3 regions of the Carnobacterium sp. GW821-FHT04C06 genome follow, and region 3 is predicted to be linked to each of the others. Evidence: predicted binding sites of a transcription regulator. Region 3 holds the regulator's gene; each other region holds the start of a gene.
The links. The regulator LexA, encoded in region 3, represses DNA repair genes until DNA is damaged. The targets are predictions, from matches to a motif close to CNAACANNTGTTNG.
Positions count from the first base shown of each region.

Region 1 (4,826 bases), on a different contig from region 3:
TTATACGAAACTTGTAAATCGGTATTTTTTAAGAGATAGTTTAAAATTCCCTCAGCATTTGCTTCTTTTTTTAATTCAACAACAATTTGCAAGCCTGTTCGATCGGATTCATCACGAACTTCTGCAATGCCATCAATTTTTTTATTTAAACGAATTTCGTCCATTTTTTTCACAAGGACAGCTTTATTCACTTCATAAGGGATTTCGCTAATGACAATTTGTTGTTTGCCACCACGCAAATCTTCAAAATGCGTTTTAGAACGCACAATCACTTTGCCTTTCCCCGTTTCATAAGCTTGTTTGATACCATCCAAACCTTGTAAAATTCCACCAGTTGCAAAATCAGGGCCTTTTAAATACTTCATTAAATCTGCCACACTTGCTGAGCGATTATCAATCAAATGAATAGTTGCGTCAATTACTTCACCTAAGTTGTGAGAAGGAATATCGGTTGCATATCCAGCTGAAATACCAGTAGCTCCATTTACCAAAAGGTTTGGGTAACGAGCCGGTAAAACAGTTGGCTCTTCGTCAGTGTCATCAAAGTTTAATACAAAATCTACTGTTTCTTTGTCAATATCTTTTAAAAGTTCCGCCGAAATTTTAGAAAGACGGGCTTCTGTATAACGCATTGCAGCTGGAGGATCGCCATCCATACTTCCGTTATTCCCGTGCATTTCAATTAAAACTTCTCGTAATTTCCAATCTTGACTTAAGCGAACCATTGCTTCATAAACACTAGAATCTCCATGTGGATGATAATTCCCAATAACATTTCCGACTGTTTTAGCAGATTTTCTAAACCCTTTTTCTGCAGTATTGCCTTCAACATTCATCGCGTATAAAATTCGTCTTTGAACGGGTTTTAAACCGTCACGAATGTCTGGGAGTGCACGTTCTTGGATAATATATTTAGAGTACCTACCAAAACGATCCCCCATCACTTCTTCCAGGGTTAATTCCTGAATATCCGATCTAATCTCCATTTTCGCCACTTCCTTCTAGCTCATCTAATAATTCAACTTGCTCAATTTCCGGTTCAAGTGAATCCATCATTTGATTATTTTCTAAGATACTTCCGCCTTCTTCTAATGAGAATTCAACGTGGGATTCAATCCACTTACGACGTGGTTCTACTTTGTCTCCCATCAAGGTGGAAACACGACGTTCTGCTTGAGCAGCATCGTCAATTCGAACACGAATTAAAGTTCTTGTTTCTGGATCCATCGTCGTTTCCCATAATTGGTCGGCGTTCATTTCACCAAGTCCTTTGTAACGTTGTAAAATATATCCTTTACCAAAGGTTTTTGTTTTAGCTTCTAATTCTTCATCTGTCCAAGCGTATTCAATCACTTCTTTTTTACCGGTTCCTTTTGACAATTTGTATAAAGGCGGTAATGCGATATAGACTTTTCCAGCTTCAATCAACGGTTTCATATAACGATAAAAGAATGTCAATAACAGCACTTGAATATGGGCACCATCGGTATCCGCATCAGTCATAATGATGACTTTGTCATAGTTACAGTCTGCTAAATCAAATTCAGGACCAACACCTGCACCGATTGTATAAATCATGGTATTGATTTCTTCATTTTTTAGAATATCTTGTAGCTTCGCTTTTTCTGTATTAATTACTTTTCCGCGTAAAGGTAAAATCGCTTGAAATTTACGATCACGGCCTTGTTTAGCAGAACCTCCGGCTGAATCTCCTTCGACTAGATAGATTTCATTCCGTTTTGGATTTTTGCTTTGTGCAGGCGTTAATTTCCCTGATAAAAGCGATTCATTCTTTTTACGTTTTTTCCCGTTACGACTTTCTTCTCTGGCTTTTCTAGCCGCGTCTCTAGCTTCTCTCGCCTTAATGGCTTTACGAACCAACATTTGACTGACTTCGCCATTTTCAATTAAATAGAAACCAAGTTGTTCCCCAATAACAGCATCAACAGCAGCTCTAGCTTGCGGAGTACCTAGCTTGCCCTTTGTTTGTCCTTCAAATTGAAGAAGATCTTCAGGGATACGCACAGAAATGATTGCAGCTAATCCTTCTCTAAAGTCGCTTCCTTCTAAATTTTTATCTTTTTCTTTTAATAAACTTACTTTGCGAGCATATTCATTAAAGGCTTTTGTTAAAGACGCTTTCATACCCGATTCGTGTGTACCACCATCTTTTGTTCGCACATTATTAACGAAGGACAAGATATTTTCTGAATAGCCATCATTGTATTGAAAAGCAAATTCAACTTCGATTTGGTTGTTTTCGCCAGAAAAATAAGCAACTGGATTTAATGTATCTTTTTCTTCATTTAAATACTCAACAAATTCTTTGATGCCTTCTTCGTAATGGAAAATCTCTTGTTTTTCAGTTCGCTCATCAATTAGCTCAATTTTTAAACCCTTTAATAAGAAAGCAGATTCTCTTAAACGTTCAGATAAAATATCGTATGAATACTTAACTGTCGAGAAAATAGTTTCATCTGGTTTAAAGTGCACGATTGTTCCATTTTTTTCTTTTGTGGTTTTAACTTTTTTTAATGTATCAGCGGGAATTCCGCCATTTTTAAATTTTTGTTGATACATTACACCATCACGAACGATGGTAACAGTTAGCCATTCTGATAGAGCATTTACAACGCTGGCACCAACACCGTGAAGTCCACCTGACGTTTTATAACCACCTTGTCCAAACTTTCCTCCCGCATGTAACACAGTAAAGATTACTTGTACGGTTGGAATTCCTGAAGCATGCATCCCAACTGGCATCCCACGTCCATTATCCTTAACGCTTACACTATTATCCTTGTGTAAAGTTACAGTGATTTCAGTTCCATAACCGGATAAAGCTTCGTCTACTGAATTGTCTACAATTTCATAGACTAAGTGATGCAACCCTCTACTATCGGTTGAACCGATGTACATTCCTGGGCGTTTTCTGACAGCTTCCAGTCCTTCTAGAACTTGGATTGCTTCATCGTTGTATTCCATATTTATTTTTTTTGGCATTCTCAAAACTCCTTAGACCATAGAAAATAGGCGCATATTACTTGTATAACTGGCGCATCTACACAATGATACTCTATCTTTCAAGTAATGGAAAGCGAAAATCATCTTTTTTACTAAACTATCGAAAATACGTTCGCTTTATTTGAGAAAACTTTTATTTTCAGTTTTTATGTAATTTGATTTAAATTCACATTACTAAATAAGGTTAAAGCACAGTGTTTTTATACGTTCATCTAACATGAACTGCTTCTTTAATCTAACGCATTCTTTTGAAAAAAGCAAATCTAAATCGTGAATTTCAGTAATTTAACTAGTAAAGACTACGCTAAAATGCTAAAATATTGCGAGTGAAGGATATTTTGAAGTTATAAGGAGCGAATTCATTTGCTGAAAATCATAATTATGTTTGTTATCGCCTATTTATTAGGATCGATTCCGTCTGGTGTCTGGATTGGAAAATTATTTTATAAAAAAGACATTCGCCAATTTGGTAGTGGCAATTCTGGAACAACGAATACGTACCGTGTTTTAGGAAAAACAGCTGGAACCATTGTTTTAGCGATGGATATTTTAAAAGGAACGTTGGCTGCAAGTTTGCCTTATTTCTTTCATAGTGACATTAACCCATTGATTATTGGACTAGGCGCCATTATTGGTCATACATTTCCAATTTTTGCTGAATTTAAAGGTGGCAAAGCCGTTGCGACAAGTGCTGGGACATTGCTAGCTTATAATCCACAATATTTCATTATCTGCGCTTGCCTATTTGTCACACTGATTTACCTGACTCGAATGGTGAGCCTATCAAGTATGTTAGGAATGTTGATTATTGCCCCACTTAGTCTCGTATATCACGATTGGATTTTAACAACCATTGCTTTTATTTTATTATTTTTCATTACGTATCGTCATAAAGACAATATTAAGCGCATTAAAAATGGCACTGAAAATAAAGTACCTTTTGGCTTAGGCTATAAGAAAACAACTAAAAACTAGCAAAAACCTCTTATGGATTGAACAATTCAATCCATAAGAGGTTTTTTATTAATTTACAGTTATTTCAAAAGCTGCTTCAAATGATTTTTGAGGGGCCAATGTTTGAATACCTAATTTTTCTTCAATCTTGCCGGTAGCATTCATATCATCTGCAATTCCAAACCATGGTTCGATGCAAACAAAAGGAGCGTCCGTTTGGGGTGGCGACCAAATGCCCACATACGGAAAGTCAACGAATCGAACAGCTACAGAATGTTCTGTTTTTTCAGATTTAATGGTAAAAATATTTTCACCTTTCGTTTCATAAATCATTGCATCATTATCGAATAAACTACGGGTCAAAGCAATATCTGTATTTGTTTGAGCCAATGTTTTACATGGTGTATTTAAATACGCTCCTGACAACGGAATCGTTGTTCTGGTTTTTCTTGGTGAAAAAGAAAAATAGTAGTCTTCAAACGTCGTATCAGTTGTCAACGGAATATTAAATCCAGGGTGTGCGCCAATTGAAAAATAAAGTGGCTCATCAGAAGCTGGATTTTCAACATGATAGGCTGTTGTCACAGTATTCCCAGTTAAAGTATACGTAATCAGCAAATGAAACGCATATGGGTAGCGCTCTTTAGTACTTGGACTATCTGATAATTTCAATGTCACGGTGCTATCTGTTTGATGCATTATTTCAAATTCACAATCTCGTGCAAATCCGTGCTGACCCATTGGGTATGTTTTTCCAGCCACTTCGTAGCGGTCTTCTTTTAAACGTCCGACAAATGGGAAAAGAACAGGAGCATGTCTCCCCCAGTATTTGGGATCTGCTTGCCATA
Region 1 is NZ_JBWKTN010000001.1:135,153-139,978, forward strand. Features, by position in the region: gene parC (DNA topoisomerase IV subunit A) at 1-986, opposite strand, end outside; gene parE (DNA topoisomerase IV subunit B) at 976-3,003, opposite strand; gene plsY (glycerol-3-phosphate 1-O-acyltransferase PlsY) at 3,391-3,999, shown strand; gene AC07SW_RS00645 (aldose 1-epimerase family protein) at 4,048-4,826, opposite strand, start outside.
Region 1: a site for LexA is predicted at 3,126-3,139, ahead of parE (DNA topoisomerase IV subunit B). Genes of this name have one in related genera too.

Region 2 (4,826 bases), on a different contig from region 3:
TACTATGTGCAAACATACAATAATCCCTCTATGTCTAAGGTGACATGGGGCTTTTTGCTTTTCTTGACTATAATGACTTGTTTTGCAAGCCAGAGTAGGTAAAGAAGTGAAAAATGAGTCTTATAGAAGTGGTCTTAAGACGATTTTTATAGTTCTTATTTTTAAATCCCCAGACAATCTATCAGGAGGTGAAACTTACACATGAGTCAAGCAGCAATCGCTACAAAACAAGTAATCGTTGAAGACGTAACAAAGAAATTTGAAGCAGCAGCTTCAATCGTCATTGTTGACTATCGCGGATTAACTGTTGAAGAAGTTACAGAATTACGTAAACAATTACGTGATGCTGGTGTTGAGATGAAAGTTATTAAAAACTCTATTCTTAGCCGTTCAGCTGAAGCAGCTGGTTTATCTGGTTTAGGAGATATCTTTAAAGGTCCTACTGCTATCGCATTCAGTAATGAAGATGTTATTGCACCTGCAAAAATCATCAATGAATTTGCTGAAAAAGCTGAAGCATTAGAGATTAAAGCTGGCGTTATTGAAGGTAAAGTTTCTTCAAAAGAAGAAATCGAAGCTCTTGCAAAACTTCCAAATCGCGAAGGTTTGTTATCTATGTTACTTTCAGTACTACAAGCACCAGTCAGAAATACTGCACTTGCTTTCAAAGCAGTGGCAGATTCAAAAGAAGAAGTGGCTTAATTACGAGTTACAATTTTTTTGAAACAAAACAAGCAATCTAAAAATATACCCAATAATGGAGGAAATTAACAATGGCATTAAACATTGAACAAATCATTGCTGATGTGAAAGAAGCAACAGTATTAGAATTAAACGACTTAGTAAAAGCAATCGAAGAAGAATTTGGCGTTACAGCAGCTGCTCCTGTAGCAGCTGCTGGTGTTGCAGGTCCTGCAGCAGCAGAACAAACTGAATTTACAGTAGAATTAACTTCTGCTGGAGATCAAAAAATTAAAGTAATCAAAGTAGTTCGCGAAGCTACTGGCTTAGGTCTTAAAGAAGCTAAAGCATTAGTTGACGGAGCTCCTACAGCACTTAAAGAAGGCGTATCTAAAGATGACGCTGAAGCTATGAAAGCACAACTTGAAGAAGTTGGAGCTTCTGTAGAAGTTAAATAATCATTTTTAATGATAGAAGAAGACACGCAGTTTACTGTGTGTCTTTTTTTTGTGGATAAATAAGATGCAATCAAAAAGTTATTCAGTTGTGGAAAACTTTTTTCCGGATTCTAACTTGCTATTCATCCACAGTAAAGAAAAACAAGTCATTTTTTGTGGATAAGTCTGTCTTTTTTCGAATGTATGTTCTATAATGTGGAGAGTTACATAAAGAGAGTAGGGTGCGTATGAATCAAAACAATCGGTTATCTGTTAGGAAATTAGTAGAGTTTGTATTGAAAAAAGGTAGTATTGATGAACGTTATACAGGTTCTGCGCATACTGCAATCGAGGGAACAAAGCTTCATCAGAAAATCCAAAAAGAAGCTGGGGATAACTATCAAAAAGAAGTGTTCTTAAAAAAAGAGCTGTTAATAAATCAGCGGAATTACTCCATCGAAGGACGAGCGGATGGCGTTGTCGAAGAAAAAAGTGGGAAATATTGGGTCGATGAAATTAAAACCTCTGAAATAGACTTTGATTTATTACCTGATAATACGCTTGAACGGTTTTGGGGACAACTTATGTGTTACGGCTATATGCTAGCTGTGGAAAAAGAATTAGCAGAGATTGAATTGCAGTTAACATACTATGAAACATTAAATGAAAAAATAACTCGAACTAGAAAAAAAGTATCCATCACTGAATTGACTTCTTTTTTTAATCATTTAGTGGAACAATATGAAAAATGGGTCATTTTTAATGACAATTGGCGTATTTTGCGCAATCAAACACTTAAACAACTTGACTTTCCTTATGGTGATTACCGCTCAGGACAAAGAGAACTTGCTGTTGCGGTGTATAAAACAATTTTAACTGAACAAAATTTATACTGTGAAGCGCCAACTGGAATTGGCAAAACAATGTCTACTTTATTTCCAGCGGTGAAATCGATTGGAGAAGAGAAAGCTGAAAAATTATTCTATTTAACAGCTAAAACCGTTACACGTCAAGTAGCAGAAGATGCAGTCGAACAAATGGAACGAAATGGAGCAAAACTAAAGAGCGTTACGTTAACGGCTAAAGATAAAATTTGTTTTTTAGATGAACGTAAATGTGATCCGAAGCACTGTATATTTGCAAGAGGCTATTATGATCGTTTGAATGAAGCGTTATTTGAATTGCTACAGCAAGAAAATCATTTTACAAGAGAGATTGTGGAAAGTTATGCTAGAAAATATACACTATGTCCATTTGAATTATCTTTAGATATTAGCTTATGGTGTGACATAATTATTTGTGATTACAATTATTTGTTTGATCCGATTGTGTATTTGAAGCGATTTTTTAACGATGAAAAGAATGAGTATGTATTTTTGATTGACGAAGTCCATAACTTAGTTGATCGTTCACGAGAGATGTTCTCTGCAAGCTTATCGGAACAAAAAATAATAACGATATACAGGGAGTTGTTGAAAGAAGATCAAAAGCAACGACGTGTGATGAACCGTTTAATAAAAGATTTTAAAAGTTTTAGAACCAACTGTGGCGAAGTGGAGTTTATGACTCAAAGTGAACCAGCGGATTTATTTTTAAAACATGTAGTTAAATTTACTGAGAACACAAAAGAATGGTTGCTGGTGAATCAACAAGCGAGTAGTCATTCGAAAATGTTAGAGCTTTATTTTGAAGCACTAACCTACTTGAAAATTTCAGAATTTTATGATGAACGATACGTAACCTATGTTCATTTAGTAGGGAAGGATATCACTATTAAGCAATTCTGTTTAAATCCCTCTTTTTTAATTAATCAAACATTGAAACGTGGAAAAGCATCAGTTTTATTTTCCGCCACACTGTCTCCAATCAACTATTTCGCGCAATTACTAGGAGGGAAAGAAAAGCCTTTAATGTATCAATTGCCTTCACCATTTAAGCAAGAACATCAATTGTTAGTAATTGCAAATTACATTGATACTCGTTACCAAGTGCGTCAAGCCAGCCACCAACCGATTGCCAACGCTTTGACTACAATGGTTACTCAAAAAAAAGGCAATTATTTATTCTTTTTTCCTTCTTATCAATATTTGGAATCGATTTATCAAGAGTTTGTCGAAAAGAATCCGACAGTAGAAACGGTGGTTCAAGGAAGGGTTATGGATGAACAGCAACGTGAATTGTTTTTACAGAAGTTTAAGAATAGGCCAGAATCGAATTTAGTTGGTTTTTGTGTACTAGGAGGCATTTTTTCAGAAGGAATCGATTTAAAAGGGGAACGTCTTATTGGTGTGGCTATAGTTGGCGTGGGATTAGCACAATTGAATGCAGAAGCTGATTTAGTTCAAAAATATTACCAAACAGAAAACCATGAGGGGTATCAATTTGCGTATCAAATTCCTGGAATGAACAAAGTTCTTCAAGCGGCAGGGCGCGTGATTCGAAGCGAAACAGATATTGGCGTTGTTCTATTATTAGATCAACGTTTTAATGCTAGAAGATACAGAGAGTTATTCCCAGAACATTGGCAACAAATCGAGAGTGTAAACAATGATAGAGAACTAAAGAGCCAGTTAATGAGATTTTGGAAATAAAAAAGATTATTATGGAAGAAATTTCTTTCATAGTAATCTTTTTTATTTACAAATTATACCGCAAGGGGTATAATTTGTTTTGGATACGGTAGGAGGTATTTTTGGATTTCCTTCTAAATGAAGTATAGAGTATGAAAGGATTGTGTATAGAATGTTTTTCTTTAAAAAATTACCAAGTATCACAACAAAAGAATTAGAAGAAATGTTACCTAAGAAACCGATGATTATTGATGTTCGTGAGCCACAGGAGTTTAGTGGTGGACATATTCCTACAGCTAAAAATATTCCTTTGAAAAAGATAAACAGCTATCAAACAAAAGAACCTGTTTACATTATTTGTCAGTCTGGTATGCGAAGCAAACAAGCGGTGAAGACATTACGAGCTAAAGGTATGGATGCAGTCAACGTTAAGGGCGGAATGATGAGTTGGGCTGGAAAAGTTAGAGGAGGAAAATTATAATGAGATTTGTTATTATTGGTGGAGTAGCTGGCGGAATGTCAGCAGCTACTCGCTTAAGAAGATTAAACGAAGATGCAGAGATTATTGTTTTAGAAAAAGGACCGTATGTGTCTTTTGCAAATTGTGGCTTGCCTTATTATGTTTCAGGAGAAATTCAGCAACGCCAAGAATTGCTAGTACAAACACCAGAACAATTAAAGGCACGTTTTCAATTAGATGTTCGACCATTTAGTGAAGCCATTTCAATTGATGCTGAAAATAAAGTTGTACAGGTTCGAAATGATGAAGGAGAGTATTCTTTGTCTTATGACAAGTTAATTCTATCTCCAGGAGCCAAACCGTTTATTCCGCCTATCGAAGGATTGGATCAAGCAAGCAATGTCTTTACCCTTAGAAATGTACCGGATGTTGACCAAATTATGAAATTTACCATTAGTCAAAATCCGAAAAAAGCAATGGTTATCGGTGCTGGTTTTATCGGTTTGGAAATGGCCGAAAGCTTAGCAAAACGTGGGATAGACGTAACAATTGTCGAAAAAGCACCTCATGTACTGCCTCCTATTGATGAAGAAATGGCTGCTTTTGTTACAAAAGAATTAAAAGACAATCAAGTAACTGTTTTGACAGGAACGTCAGCGACAGCCTTTACGAATAACG
Region 2 is NZ_JBWKTN010000003.1:245,094-249,919, reverse strand. Features, by position in the region: ribosomal protein L10 leader region at 1-66, shown strand, start outside; gene rplJ (50S ribosomal protein L10) at 202-702, shown strand; gene rplL (50S ribosomal protein L7/L12) at 774-1,139, shown strand; gene AC07SW_RS06550 (ATP-dependent DNA helicase) at 1,367-3,709, shown strand; gene AC07SW_RS06545 (rhodanese-like domain-containing protein) at 3,861-4,169, shown strand; gene AC07SW_RS06540 (FAD-dependent oxidoreductase) at 4,169-4,826, shown strand, end outside.
Region 2: a site for LexA is predicted at 1,316-1,329, ahead of AC07SW_RS06550 (ATP-dependent DNA helicase). Genes of this name have one in related genera too.

Region 3 (4,826 bases):
TCGGTCGTTTAGGTGAAGCAGGGCCAGCAGTTGCTTTATTAACGACCTTTGATGAAGAAGAAGCAATCGAGCTTGCAACCTTTATTAATACAAAAAATGAAGAGCGTCAAGCCTTTGTGGCAAAAATTACAGAAGAAGCCTTCCAAATGATTGCAGAAATGAAAGAAACACCGCCTGTGTATTTATTAGCGAAGTCCGATTGGCACGAAGGTGTACTTGGAATTGTTGCAAGTAAAATTGTTGGTGCCACAGGAAAACCCGCACTTGTGTTGAATATTGACACTGAAAATGGAATCGCTAAAGGTTCTGGACGGAGCATTAGCGCGTATAACTTGTATGATGCAATTAATGAAGTCCGAGATTTAACCACCCATTTTGGTGGACATCATATGGCAGCAGGTCTAACACTGCCAATTGAACATATTGAGACCTTACAAACACAACTAAATCAGTATGCGTTAACGCATGATTTAGTCGGAAACTTGAATGAAGAACTAGTAATTGATGAAACGATTGAATTAACAGATATCACCGTTGCAACGATTGAAGAATTGGCTAGTTTAGCGCCATTTGGTACAGACAATCCAAAGCCTGTTTTCTTACTTGAACATGTTCAGGCAGAAGATATACGTAAAATTGGTGGCAACAATGCCCATTTAAAACTCAAAGCAACAAAAAACAATGTGAATTTAGACGTGATTGGATTTCAATTAGGCACAGTTGCTGATGAAATTAATAACCATTCGGAAGTGTCATTGGTAGGGAAGCTTTCTATAAATGAATGGAATGGCAACCGTAAGCCTCAGTTGATGCTTGAAGATATTGCAATGGACGGACTTCAAGTTGTTGATTTGAGAGGGAGCAATTTAGCAGCAGGTCTTTGGGTACAAGGCGCAGCTTGTTATCTATTTTATAATAAGAAAAGCTACCAAACTCATAATGATAAAGTTCCAATGGGCAGTGAAAGTGTTTTGATTGAGTCCAAAGAAGATGCTGAAGCTTTTAAAACGCAACATTCAACCTTTGTATTTATCGATTGTCCAAACGAATTAGAATGGATTTCGTCAACGATTCGGGGAAATACACCAGAAAAGTTAGTTACTGCCTTTTTTAGTGAATCAGAAAGTTACCTAAATGGGATGCCAAGCCGAACACAATTTGGAGAATTATTTAAATTCGTAGCCACACACAAAGATGTTGATATTCGACATAAGCTGTCTATTTTAGCAAATTATCTAAAAATCAAAGATAACTTATTAATTTTCATGATTAACGTGTTTTTTGAACTAGGATTTGTTACAATAGACAATGGCGTAATGAACTATGTCAAAGATGCTCCAAAAAAAGAGTTGTCTGATGCAGAAAATTACCAAAAACGACTAAATCAAATAGAAGCCGAAAAAATCTTGCTGTACAGCCATTTTGCAGAATTAGAAATCTGGTTAAAACAACAAATTAATGAAGCCTCGTAAAATTTGAATGGAGGATTTATAGATGGATTTAAAACAATATATTGCAGATGTAAAAGACTTCCCTGAAAAAGGAATTATTTTCCGTGACATTTCACCCTTAATGGCAGACGGAGAAGCTTATCGTTATGCAACTAACGAAATTGCAAAATACGCAAAAGACAAAGGCGTTGAAATGATCGTTGGACCAGAAGCTCGTGGATTTATTGTAGGTTGCCCAGTGGCCTATGAATTAGGAATCGGTTTTGCTCCTGCTCGTAAAAAAGGCAAACTGCCAAGAGAAACAGTTGAAGTTAGCTATGGTTTAGAGTATGGATCAGATGTTTTGCAAATTCACAAAGACGCTATCAAACCAGGTCAAAAAGTGATGGTTTGTGATGATTTACTAGCAACCGGTGGAACCATTGCAGCGACGATTCAATTAATCGAAAAATTAGGTGGAATTGTTGTAGGAACAGCTTTCTTAATCGAATTAACAGATTTAAATGGTCGTGCTCAAATTGAAGGATACGATATCTTCACTTTAATGGACTACTAAAATAAAAATCCCCCTCAAGTTAGATTGATTCTAACCTGAAGGGGATTCTTTTTATGCGATTGATTTTGGATTTTTAGGAGAGCGTCCTAGGACAAACTCGATAATCGTTAAAACAACTAAAATACCAACGATAATTGCAAACCAATTAGATGTTTGAATGCCGAAATCCCAAGTGTTATAAATCCAGATGACAATGCCACTATAAATAATTGAAAGAATATTCAAAACAGCAAATGCCCATAAATTTCCATTTTCTTTATTGCGTAAGTACATAACGGAAAGACCAACACTTAAAAGAATCCAAGCAACTTGAATCAATAAGCTAAACCAATAAAACAATAATGCAACCATTTCACTTAACCTCCTTATGTGAGAATAAAAAAAGCCTTATATACAAAGTTTAGCACAATTATTTGTAGAGACAACTAAAAAGCATTAAAAAAGAGCTTCCTAATAAAGGAAACTCTGAAAGTCTTAAAAAATGTGACTCCGGTATAATCCAACAACTTTTCCAAGAATGGTTACTTCACTAAGAATAATCGGATCCATTCCATCGTTTTCAGGTTGCAAGCGGTAATGATCTTTTTCTTTGAAGAATCGTTTACAAGTTGCTTCATCTTCACTTGTCATAGCAATCACGATATCGCCATTATCAGCATTTGATTGTTTGCGAACAATTACAGCATCGCCATCTAAAATTCCACAATTGATCATACTTTCACCACGAATAGTTAGCATGAACAACGCTTCATTTGCATATTGCAGATGAGGAGGTAGTGGGAAATAATCAGTGGCTTCTTCAACTGCTAATATCGGTTCACCAGCTGTAACGGTTCCTAGAAGGGGAATCTTATCCATTGGGACACCAAGTTTAGACAATCCAAGTGCAGTTAACTCAATAGCACGAGGTTTACTAGGATCTCGTTGAATAAAGCCGTTTTTTTCTAAACGTGATAAGTGGCCATGTACCGTTGACGTTGAAGAAAGAGATACAGCAGTACCAATCTCACGAACAGTTGGGGGATACCCTTTTAGTTGAACTTGTTCATGTATGTACTGTAATACTTCAATTTGTCTAGATTCTGGAGTTTTACGCATGATTAAATGCACCTCGTTTCTTTATCAATTTTCTTAACTATAGAATACCATAAATAATCACAGAATTCAAACAGATGTTCGGTGAAAATTAAATTTCTATTCCTAGTGTCTTGAAAGCTTTGTAAGAATAAACTAATTTTTAGGCAAATGGATATATTTTCAGCTTAATTTTTGATATAGTTAAGAGGTCAAATGAAACGAGATGGAGTGAATTAAATGCTATCTAAAGAAAAAATAGCCCGAATTAACGAGCTAGCCAATAAGTCTAAGAGCGAAACCCTCAGCTTATCAGAGCAACAAGAACAAAAAGAATTAAGAGAAGAATATTTACAAGCTTTCCGCGGTGGAATGAGAAATCATATCGAAGGAATGAAAGTTGTCGACAATGATGGGACAGACGTTACTCCTGAAAAGTTAAAGCAAATTCAAAAAGAAAAAGGATTACACGACCGCTAAAAATAAGAAGGAAATGAGACATATAAGTAGAAAACGCTTTATCAATTGTTAAAATTTGGCGTTTAATCGTTAAAATAAATACAATAATTCTATGAAAGCGTTGCGTAAAACGATTTAAAACAGTAAAATAGAGATATTAAAACTGAAAGGATGATTTAATTGTTCGATACAACTGACCAACTTGCAGTAAACACGATTAGAACACTAAGTATGGATGCGATTCAAAAAGCAAACTCAGGACACCCAGGTTTACCAATGGGGGCTGCTCCAATGGCGTACACGCTATGGACAAAACATTTAAACGTAAACCCAAGCAACTCATCATGGGTAAATCGCGATCGCTTTGTACTTTCAGCAGGACATGGTTCAATGCTATTATATAGTTTGTTACATTTATCAGGTTACAAACTATCAATGGAGGATTTGAAAAATTTCCGTCAATGGGATAGCTTAACCCCTGGTCATCCAGAAGTACATCATACAGATGGTGTTGAAGCAACAACAGGTCCTCTTGGACAAGGAATTGCAAATAGTGTCGGAATGGCAATGGCAGAAGCCCATCTAGCGGCAACGTATAATAAAGAAAATCATCAAATCGTTGATCATTATACCTATGCTTTATGTGGTGATGGAGATTTAATGGAAGGCGTATCAGCTGAAGCAGCAAGTTTAGCAGGTCATTTAGAGCTAGGCAAACTTGTGGTATTATATGATTCAAATGATATTTCATTAGATGGTCCTACTTCAAAAGCTTTTACTGAAAATGTAGGCAAACGTTTTGAAGCGTATAATTGGCAACATATTTTAGTTAAAGATGGAAATGATCTAGCTGAAATCGAAAAAGCGATTGAAGCAGCAAAAGCAGAAACTAAAAAACCAACTTTAATTGAAGTAAAAACAGTGATTGGCTTTGGTGCTCCAAATGAAGGAACATCTAAAGTTCACGGTGCACCACTTGGAATGGATGGAATCGAAGCGACTAAAAAAGCTTACGGTTGGGATTATCCAGCGTTCACTGTTCCAAATGAAGTAGCTACACGTTTTAAAGAAACAATGATTGATCAAGGAGCTAAATCAGAAAGTGAATGGAATGAATTGTTCGCTTCATATAAAGCTGAATATCCAGAATTAGCTGCTCAATTTGAATTAGCAATGTCTGGGAACTTACCAACTGATTGGGATAAAGAATTACCAGTTTACGAAGAAGGCGAAAGTGCTGCTTCTCGTGTGACAGGTAGTGAAACCATTCAAGCATTGTCAAAAGC
Region 3 is NZ_JBWKTN010000005.1:99,237-104,062, reverse strand. Features, by position in the region: gene recJ (single-stranded-DNA-specific exonuclease RecJ) at 1-1,472, shown strand, start outside; gene AC07SW_RS09915 (adenine phosphoribosyltransferase) at 1,495-2,007, shown strand; gene AC07SW_RS09910 (hypothetical protein) at 2,059-2,358, opposite strand; gene lexA (transcriptional repressor LexA) at 2,482-3,105, opposite strand; gene AC07SW_RS09900 (DUF896 family protein) at 3,322-3,561, shown strand; gene tkt (transketolase) at 3,721-4,826, shown strand, end outside.